Linked DNA regions of Roseimaritima multifibrata. The protein of the gene in region 2 interacts with the protein of the main gene of each other region in a pairwise test. Links are inferred from orthologs where the notes say so. Each region holds a gene or a part of one and is shown on either strand. Other genes may lie near its edges.

Evidence for each region.
Region 1: the proteins of FF011L_RS21700 (region 2) and def interact in binary tests that used the Escherichia coli proteins (3 or more experiments, as listed by UniProt). The link is inferred for Roseimaritima multifibrata from one-to-one orthologs.

The regions. Positions count from the first base shown.
Region 1 is NZ_CP036262.1:1,201,117-1,205,433, reverse strand. Bases 592-3,539 are described here. They hold def (peptide deformylase), read left to right. Parts: upstream 592-1,747; coding sequence 1,748-2,332; downstream 2,333-3,539. Other genes in these bases: FF011L_RS04495 (purine-nucleoside phosphorylase), read right to left, coding at 3,468-3,539; fmt (methionyl-tRNA formyltransferase), read left to right, coding at 2,325-3,323; FF011L_RS04510 (tetratricopeptide repeat protein), read right to left, coding at 592-1,621. In the rest of the region: more of FF011L_RS04510, read right to left, coding at 1-591; more of FF011L_RS04495, read right to left, coding at 3,540-4,307. UniProt on the Escherichia coli protein: Removes the formyl group from the N-terminal Met of newly synthesized proteins. Requires at least a dipeptide for an efficient rate of reaction. N-terminal L-methionine is a prerequisite for activity but the enzyme has broad specificity at other positions.
Region 2 is NZ_CP036262.1:5,981,947-5,986,092, forward strand. Bases 957-3,733 are described here. They hold FF011L_RS21700 (aspartate-semialdehyde dehydrogenase), read right to left. Parts: upstream 2,961-3,733; coding sequence 1,953-2,960; downstream 957-1,952. Other genes in these bases: FF011L_RS21695 (BamA/TamA family outer membrane protein), read right to left, coding at 957-1,530; FF011L_RS21705 (formylglycine-generating enzyme family protein), read right to left, coding at 3,145-3,733. Outside these bases: more of FF011L_RS21695, read right to left, coding at 1-956; more of FF011L_RS21705, read right to left, coding at 3,734-4,146.

The DNA.
Region 1 (4,317 bases), 4.8 Mb from region 2 along the record:
TCTCTGCCAGCTTGGCGAGATTTTCGCCTTGAATGATCGCCAAATCCGACTGATTCTGCAGGGTCCGGACCAACGCTAAACGCTGGATGCGGTACTGATCGTCGTCGACCACTTCCGAGACGGCTTTGTCATCGAAAAGAGGCAATTTCAGCTGCATGACCGTATCGACAAAGCCTTCCCGCAGATACTCGACACTCGCTGCCGAGGAATCAGTCTTCCCGGCAAGGGCGGCCTGAAACGGATGAGGCATTTCTCGCTGAAGCGAATGAGCCATGAAGACACGCAGAGTCTCCGAAGTCATCTCGACTTCGCCACCCAGAAGATCCGTCAACAGAGACTTCAGAGCGTCAGCCTTGCTTGCCATGACGTAAGCCTTCAGCCGAGCGGCACGGTCGGTCTGGCGACCAAACGCGAGGGCACTGGCCAAAACACCGGGAACTTCCGCGACCGGCGGCAATTCCGCAGCACTGGCGACCTCAGGGTACGGAGCATTCAGAATCTGATAAGCAAATCGCGGAGGCACGCCGCCATCCTCGGCTTCGGCCGGATATGAATCGTCAACCGGCTTACCAACGATCCGAGAGTTCGCGGTACAGGCAACGGTAAATGCTTCGAAGTCGTTGATCGTATAGACATGTTCTTCCATCCCCACCGACATCAACGAACTGTCGGGCTCAACCAGAGCCGAAAGGGCCAGCATCCGAGCCTGTTCTTCATCGCCAAGCGATTCACACTTGGCCAGTTTTCCGAACAACGCTTGTTGGCGTTCCACATCACCACGCCAAATGGCACAGTTCAGCAGTCCTGACAAGATCGCAGGTTCACCGCGATACTGCCGGTCCAGAGACTCCAACTTGGGCTCTGCAGCCAGAATGCGAACATGATGCATCAAACCAGCGGCTTCGTCATACCGCTCGCCCCACTCCACATCCTCGGGGCGTTCCAACAGAGCAAACGGCCCCTTCAGAAACTGATTCACTTCAGGCGATCGGCTGAGCATACGACCGGCGGATCGCTCCCGCTGCTCTTGAAATTCAGGGAGGTTTTGGCTCAACGAATCCCACGCCGTCGCGCTCAAGAAGGCTCGGTTTTCAAGGTGAGCGATCGCGACCGTACTGGAAACCATCAGGAAGAATTGATCGACATCCGGGCCGACCTCATTCAGCCCTTGCAGCATCGTCTCCGTCGCCTTGGCCACATCTCCCTTGGTCATCAAAGCGAGCGACAACTGGGCAAGTGCCAGCGGGTTCGAAGGCTGCAACCGCACAAATCGTTCGGCATTGCTGGCGAGCGTACCGTATTCCCGCATTTCAATCAGCAAACGTCCTCGCACGGCCAACGCCCAAGCTGCCGAGGGATGCTCTTCAAGAATTTGGTTCAGTCGATCTAAGGCGGCAACCAATTGCCCCCCTTCCATCATCTTGACCACGCGGTCCATTTCACCAACGGAATCTTTGCATTTGCAAAACTTGATTTTCTTGCCACTACCACAGGGGCAAGTCGTATAGGTGTCGATGGTCATTTGGGGGGGCCGGTTCCGCTGAAAGGTAAATTGGTCGCCAGCCGTCCAGAAACAGCCGGCTTCCTCGCTTCGTGCACAATTAGACAGAGACCATAACATGAGCGGCCTATTCGAAAAAGTAGCGCCCTCCCTTCCCGGCGACAACGGCGATAGGATGGAAGCTTCAGAAACCGGGCAATTTGCCTAGTTTTTCCTCATCGTTTTACGCTGCTCCTGTACAGTCGAATGCCGCTGGAAATTGTCAACTATCCGCATCCAACCCTTCGGTTCCCCAGCCGGCCCATCAAACGGGTCGATAAAGAACTGCGAATGATGGCTGCCGAGATGATCGAACTGATGTACTGCCACGAAGGAGTCGGCCTGGCCGCCAACCAAGTCGCCTTGCCCCTCCGGATGTTTGTCCTCAACCCAACGGGCAAGCAGGGCGAAGGGGAAGAGATGGTGGTCATCAACCCGGTCATCCAACGCCCCAAGGGCAGAGAACCCGACCGGGAGGGCTGCCTAAGCGTCCCCGGCGTCTTCGGGGATGTCATCCGAGCCAAGCAAATTCAGTTCTCGGGCTACGACCTGCAAGGGACCCCGCTGAACTTTACCTGCGAGGGCTTTTTCGCACGGGTGCTGCAGCACGAAACCGACCACCTGGACGGAACCATGTTCTTCGACCGCATGCCCGAAGGTGCTCGCAAAGAAATCGACCCTCTGCTGGAAGAATTCGAATTTGAATTCCGCAGCCGGCAAGCGGGCGGAACCATCCCCTCGGACCAGTCGATCATAAAAGAACAAGCCGAGTGGCTAAACCGATATGCCTGATCTAGATAACAAAGCAAAAGAGATGCGAATCATTTTGATGGGAACCGGCCCCTTTGCCGTCCCTTCGTTCGAAGCGATTCGGCAAGCGGGGATGGAAATCCCCTTGGTCGTGACCCGCCCAGCCTTGACGAAAAAGAGCCGCAGCGGACCGCCTCCTGCCCCCGTACGCGAATGGGCCGAGGCCCACCAACTGCCACTTTTTGATCCCCCCTCGATCAATGACCCCGCCGCGATCGAAACGATCCGCAGCCACAGCCCTGACATTCTGTTCGTCTGCGATTACGGACAAATCTTAAGCGACCAAGCCCTGGCGGTGGCTCCCAAGGGAGGACTGAACCTACACGGATCACTGCTGCCGGCCTATCGCGGTGCCGCCCCCGTGCAGTGGGCGATGCGCAAAGGCGAATCGGAAACCGGCGTGTCGATCATCCACATGACTCCGCGACTGGACGGCGGCCCCGTCGTCGCCCAGCGGCCCCTGAAAATTCAGGACCATGAAACCGCGGGAGAACTTGAACACCGCCTGGCCGAAGATGGAGTCGCAGCGACGCTGGCGGCCCTAAAGCAATTGGCGGGGTGGGACGGAATGGAACCAATCGGCGTCCCGCAAGACAACTCAAAGGCCTCTCGAGCTCCGCGGCTTCAGAAAAAAGACGGAGCCATCGACTGGTCCCAAAGTGCGGCTCAGGTTGATTTCCAAATTCGCTCGATGCAGCCCTGGCCCACCGCATTCACGTTCCTACACCGGAGCGACAAACCAGCGGTTCGAATCACGGTCCTGAAGGCCGCCCCATCCAACCAAACGCGAGCAAGCAACCTGCAGGCGGGACAGATCGTCGTTGACGAAGAAAACTCAGACCTGTTCGTGGCTTGCGGAACAGGGCTGCTGCAAATCGATCAACTACAGCCCGCCGGAAAAAAACCGATGGCCGTCGCCGACTTCCTGCGAGGCCACCCCCTGTCGGCAGAGGCCCGCTTTAGCGGCCAGTAAATTCGCCCCACGGCAAATTCGCCCCACAACACGCACAAGCGAGACGGCACAAACCCAATGCCGTCTTCTTTCTCTCGCCAGCGAGCGACCGCGGGGGGCCGCATGGAAGAATGCAGCCAAAACGGTGCAACATCTAACAAAACGCTACGCGAGGCGAATTTCGGCCAGCGTATTGATCGCACCACGAACCATCGTGCGAAGCTTCGGTTCGGCTTGGTTGGCAATTGCGATGATGTGTTCGACATTGGCAGGCTGAAGAGCATCTGGCAGGCACATGTCGGTAACGACCGACAACCCAACCACCTTCAATCCGCAGTGGACCGCCACCAAAACTTCAGGGACCGTGCTCATTCCGACGACGTCGGCACCGATCGTGCGAAGGAACCGGTATTCGGCTCGAGTTTCTAAATTGGGTCCCGCGACTGCGACAAAAACCCCTTTGTGCGCAACGATATTCTCGCGTCGGGCAACGTCCATCAAGCGATCGATCAACTGCTGATCATACGGTTCGCACATGTCAGGAAAACGCGGTCCCAAGCGGTCGTCGTTGACACCGATAAGGGGATTGTCGCCCATCAGATTGATCTGGTCTTCGATCACCATGATGTCGCCCGACTGATAGTAAGGATTCAATCCACCACAGGCATTCGAAACAACCAGCAACTCAGCCCCCAGCGCTTTGAAAACACGAACCGGCAGAGTGATTTGCTTTAGAGGGTAACCTTCGTACATATGGAAACGCCCTTCCATCGCAACCACAGGAATCCCTTGCAACATCCCGCAAACCAAACGCCCGCGATGACTGGTCGCCGTCGATGTCGGAAAGTGAGGGATGTCGCCATATTCAATGGTCGCTTCGACATCGATCTCTTCAACCAAACCACCCAGACCGGTCCCCAAGATAATGCCGGCTCGGGGCGATCGGTCCCAGACTTTTTTGATGGCAGCGGTGGCGTCGTTAATTTTTTCGAAAAGATCGAGCATCGGTTCTCCA
Region 2 (4,146 bases):
AACCGCATCCAACAGGACTGTCCGTTCCTTCTCATATAGCCCCTTCTGAAAATAAACGCCTCCTCGATCCGAATCCCACTGGAGAACCCGGCCCGTCGCAACATCGATACGGCACCTTTGTTTCGGGTGCTCCGCTATCAAAACGCCATCGACAATCTTCTGCTCAAGCCCTGGCTTATAGGCGAACGCAAGCCAGTCCGCAGGAGATACCGCGAAGGCATGCTGAAAGAGCGACTGCCCTTCGTTCCGGCCGGTTTTCCAATTCCCAGTGAAATTAAGCCTGGCAAATCCATCTTCTGATTTCCCATCAGCCAGGATCCCGGTCTGCGCATGAACGTGAAAATCGGCCCCTGCAATTCCGGCGGACCAATGGAGAGGATTCGCTTGGTGATCGAGAACCAATTGCTCGTCATCAAACAGGATCGACCAGCGAGGGATGCTTTCGTTTGGCTCGGAACTGGAGAAGTACTGCAGCAACGACCCTTTCGATGACTGAATCCAACGCAAACGTCGATGATCATCGACGAACGTAAAAACCAAGTCGTCATGACGCTCCTGACTTCCTCCAATCCAATTCCCGGCCCGCCGAAAGACCTCGGCGGACTCACTAAGGCTCTGACCCAGCGAGGGCATTTTGGGGACTTCGGTCACCTTGACGACCAGATATCCGCTTCCCTCTTTGTTGCGAAGAAAACGAACGGACTGGTCGGAGAAACGTCCAGAGAGCCATAGTTGCTTCGTCCATTCTTCAATTTTCGACCGATCGATTTCATCGTTGGGGTGCCAACCGATCGCCTGTGCAATCTGCTCGGGCGTATTCACTTGATACCCGATGCACTCGATTGATTCTGCTTTGTCCTTGCTTCCCTCTTCTGCGATTTCAATCACCAGAGAGGCACTGTGAGTTTCCTCGTTGAGCTCGACCCGCGTAAAGACGATCGCACTGGAATACCCCAAATCGGCGATTCCCCGCACCACCGCAGCGTGAAGTTCCGTCTCAGTATCCAACGAGACTGGAGTCCCGGGTTCCCAAACGGGATCGACCAGCGGAACCGTTTTTCCCTTTTCATTGACCCATCGCTGCCGGATTTCCCCGCCCGCTTCGACAAAAGCAGGAAAGGTGTTGGGTTTTGGGAAACGCTTGGTCAGTCGTTCGATCAGCCGTTCAGGATCCAACGTCACCCCGCCTTGAATCCGGATTTTTCCGCAAAGCATGCGGGCCCCTTCATCGATACGAATGGTCGTAAGAGGCGGATCTGCCTGGGAGGTGACCGAAATGATTGGTGAGGGAAACCCCTTACGCCGATAGCCGTAGACTAAGCCATTGCGAATGACGCCTTCCAGTTCATCGGATGACCCAAGCGGGTGAGTCGCTAGCAGAAAAGTCGGATCTGCGATGAGAGCTTTTCTCAACGCCGCATCCGAAAACGCTTGGTTCCCTTCGAAATGAAAGCGAGCCCAAGGATCCTCGGGGATGGTTTTCTGAGCGTTGACCACCTGCGACGCGGCGCAGCAACAGAAAAATGCCAACAAGAACAGGGGCACACGTTTTGGAGAACCAAGCTGCTGGCCGGTCGGCTTGCGCCGATCCGCTAAGAATCTCAACCGCAAATCGCCAACCACTTTCGTAACGGATCGGCGAAAGTCGAATCGTCGTAGCGTGGGAGAACCAAGCTGCTGGCCGGTCGGCTTGCGCCGATCCGCTAAGAATTCCAACCGCAAATCGCCACCCACTTTCGTAACGGATCGGCGAAAGTCGAATCGTCGTAGCGTTGGAGAACCCGGCTGCTGGGCGGTCGGCTTGCGCCGATCCGCTAAGAATCCAAACTGCAAAACGCCACCCACTTTCGTAACGGAGCGGCGAAAACCGTCCGGTGGTTAGTGATTGTCGCCCTTCGCTAAGGACGCGAAGTCCATTCTAGCGTCCTTGAATCGCAACCGACAATCGTCCCTTAGGACTTCATCAGCAGTTCGGCAATTTGAATTGCATTGGTTGCGGCACCCTTGCGAAGGTTATCGCTGACGCACCAGAAGGCGATTCCATTTTCGCTGCTCAGGTCTTTGCGGATTCGGCCAATCAAGACGTCATCGCATCCATCGCAGTCACGCGGCATCGGATAAGACTTCTGGCTTAGATCATCGATCACACGAATGCCTGGGGCAGCGGCGAAAAGTTCACGAGCTTCGGCGGCCGAAAGTGGTTTTTCGGTTTCAATCAAAATCGATTCACTGTGACCGATCATCACGGGAACACGCACGCAGGTTGGACAAACCTGAATCGAATCATCGCCAAAGATCTTACGGGTCTCGTAGACCATCTTCATCTCTTCGGACGTATAGCCTTCATGCTTCTCCGACCCGATTTGCGGGATCAGATTAAAAGCGATGTCGTGCTGGAACGTTTCGGCGGTGTGGTTGCCTTGCTTGCTGAGTGCCGCCTGGGTCGCTTTTTCCAGTTCAACATTTCCAGCTAAACCGGCACCACTGGTCGCTTGGTACGTACTGACAACGACTCGACGAATACCTGCGGCACGATAGATCGGGGCCATTGCGACCACCATTTGAGTCGTACTGCAGTTTGGACTCGCGATGATTCCGTGGTGCCCCTTAATCGCTTCGGGATTTACTTCGGGCACGATCAATGGAACCTTAGGATCCATCCGCCAGAAAGCGCTTTCGTCGACGACAACAGCGCCTCGTTCAACGGCCCATGAGCAAAACTCGGCGGAAACTTCATCCGGCGTGCTGGCGATGACAAGATCGACTCCGTCAAAGGCGGACGGTTCCAGCAACTCAACCGTCTTCGTTTCGTCGCCAACCTTCACCTGAGTGCCAGCCGAACGACTGGACGCCAATAGTTTGAGCGTTTTGTAAGGAAGTTGTCGTTGGACCAGTTGATCAAGAACGATTCGGCCAACCGCACCCGTTGCGCCGACCAATGCCAAGTTTTCGTACACCAGTAATCTTCGCTAGTAAGGATTTTCGATAATCAGAGAGATGAACCGCTGCCAATCATAACCCACGTCGTGGAAAGCCGCTCCCGGGTGGGTGTCGATAAGACCGGTCGGTCCTCAGCACAGGCAGAATACCCGCGCCACAAGGTTTCCAAAACGTTAGGCAGGGCTGCCCCTGGTAGGCAAATGCCTACTGACTTGCTTTCCAGTCTTCGATCGCTTTGGTAAGGCCTTTATCGACCTTTCCAAGACCACCGCGTCCTTCACGCAAACGACTTTCGATATCATCGATTTCGTCTTCGGTGACCGCTTCCCAAAACTTGGAAATCGTTTCAGGAGCCAACGGCTGGTAGGAGCGGACAATTCGGAATCCGACTCCACGAGCGGGATCGGATGTGAACCACCAAGGGCTCTTTGGAAAGTTAGGATCTTCTTCTTTCCATTCAGGGTCTTGTGACCCCATCCGCGAAGTGCTGCGTAGGTCTTCGGGATCCGATTCCCAGCTTCCTCCGCGAACCACACGTGGATAGGCACTGGTAGGCCACTGAACCGCGTTGATACCGTTCAGTTCTTTGCCCGCTAAAGACTTGTAACCGTCTTCTGTGTATCCATCGACGACCCATTCGGCCGCGTTGCCATGCATGTCGTACAGACCGAATGCATTTGGCTTCTTCTGACCGACTTTGACGACTCCTTCTTCTGCATTATCAAAGAACCAAGCGTTGGCATCCAAATCGTCTGCGGAATCCCCAAAGTTGTAAGGGGTTTCGGTTCCTGCTCGGCATGCATATTCCCATTCGGCTTCGGAAGGCAAACGGAACTGCTGACCGGTGATTGCACTTAACCATTTGGTGTACTGCTTGGCCGCATACTGCGTCATCGTAATGGCAGGCTCATCAGGTTCCTTGCCGTATTCATAGGTATGGTCAGGCTGATACAGTTCGGTTGGCGACGTGATTACGTCGGCACGTTGTTCTGGATCGACGGGACGAATACCGCGAGCCTGAAACTCTTTGAAGGTGTAGTACAGGTTCATGTACTGATCGTACTCGTCCCAAGTGATCTCGTGCCGAGCGACCCAAATCGGATCAATCGTCACCTTTACCTGCGGGCCTTCGTCTTCTTTGTGAGCGGGATCGCTTTCAGGACTCCCCAACATGTAAGTCCCACCAGGAATCGGGACCATCTCAAA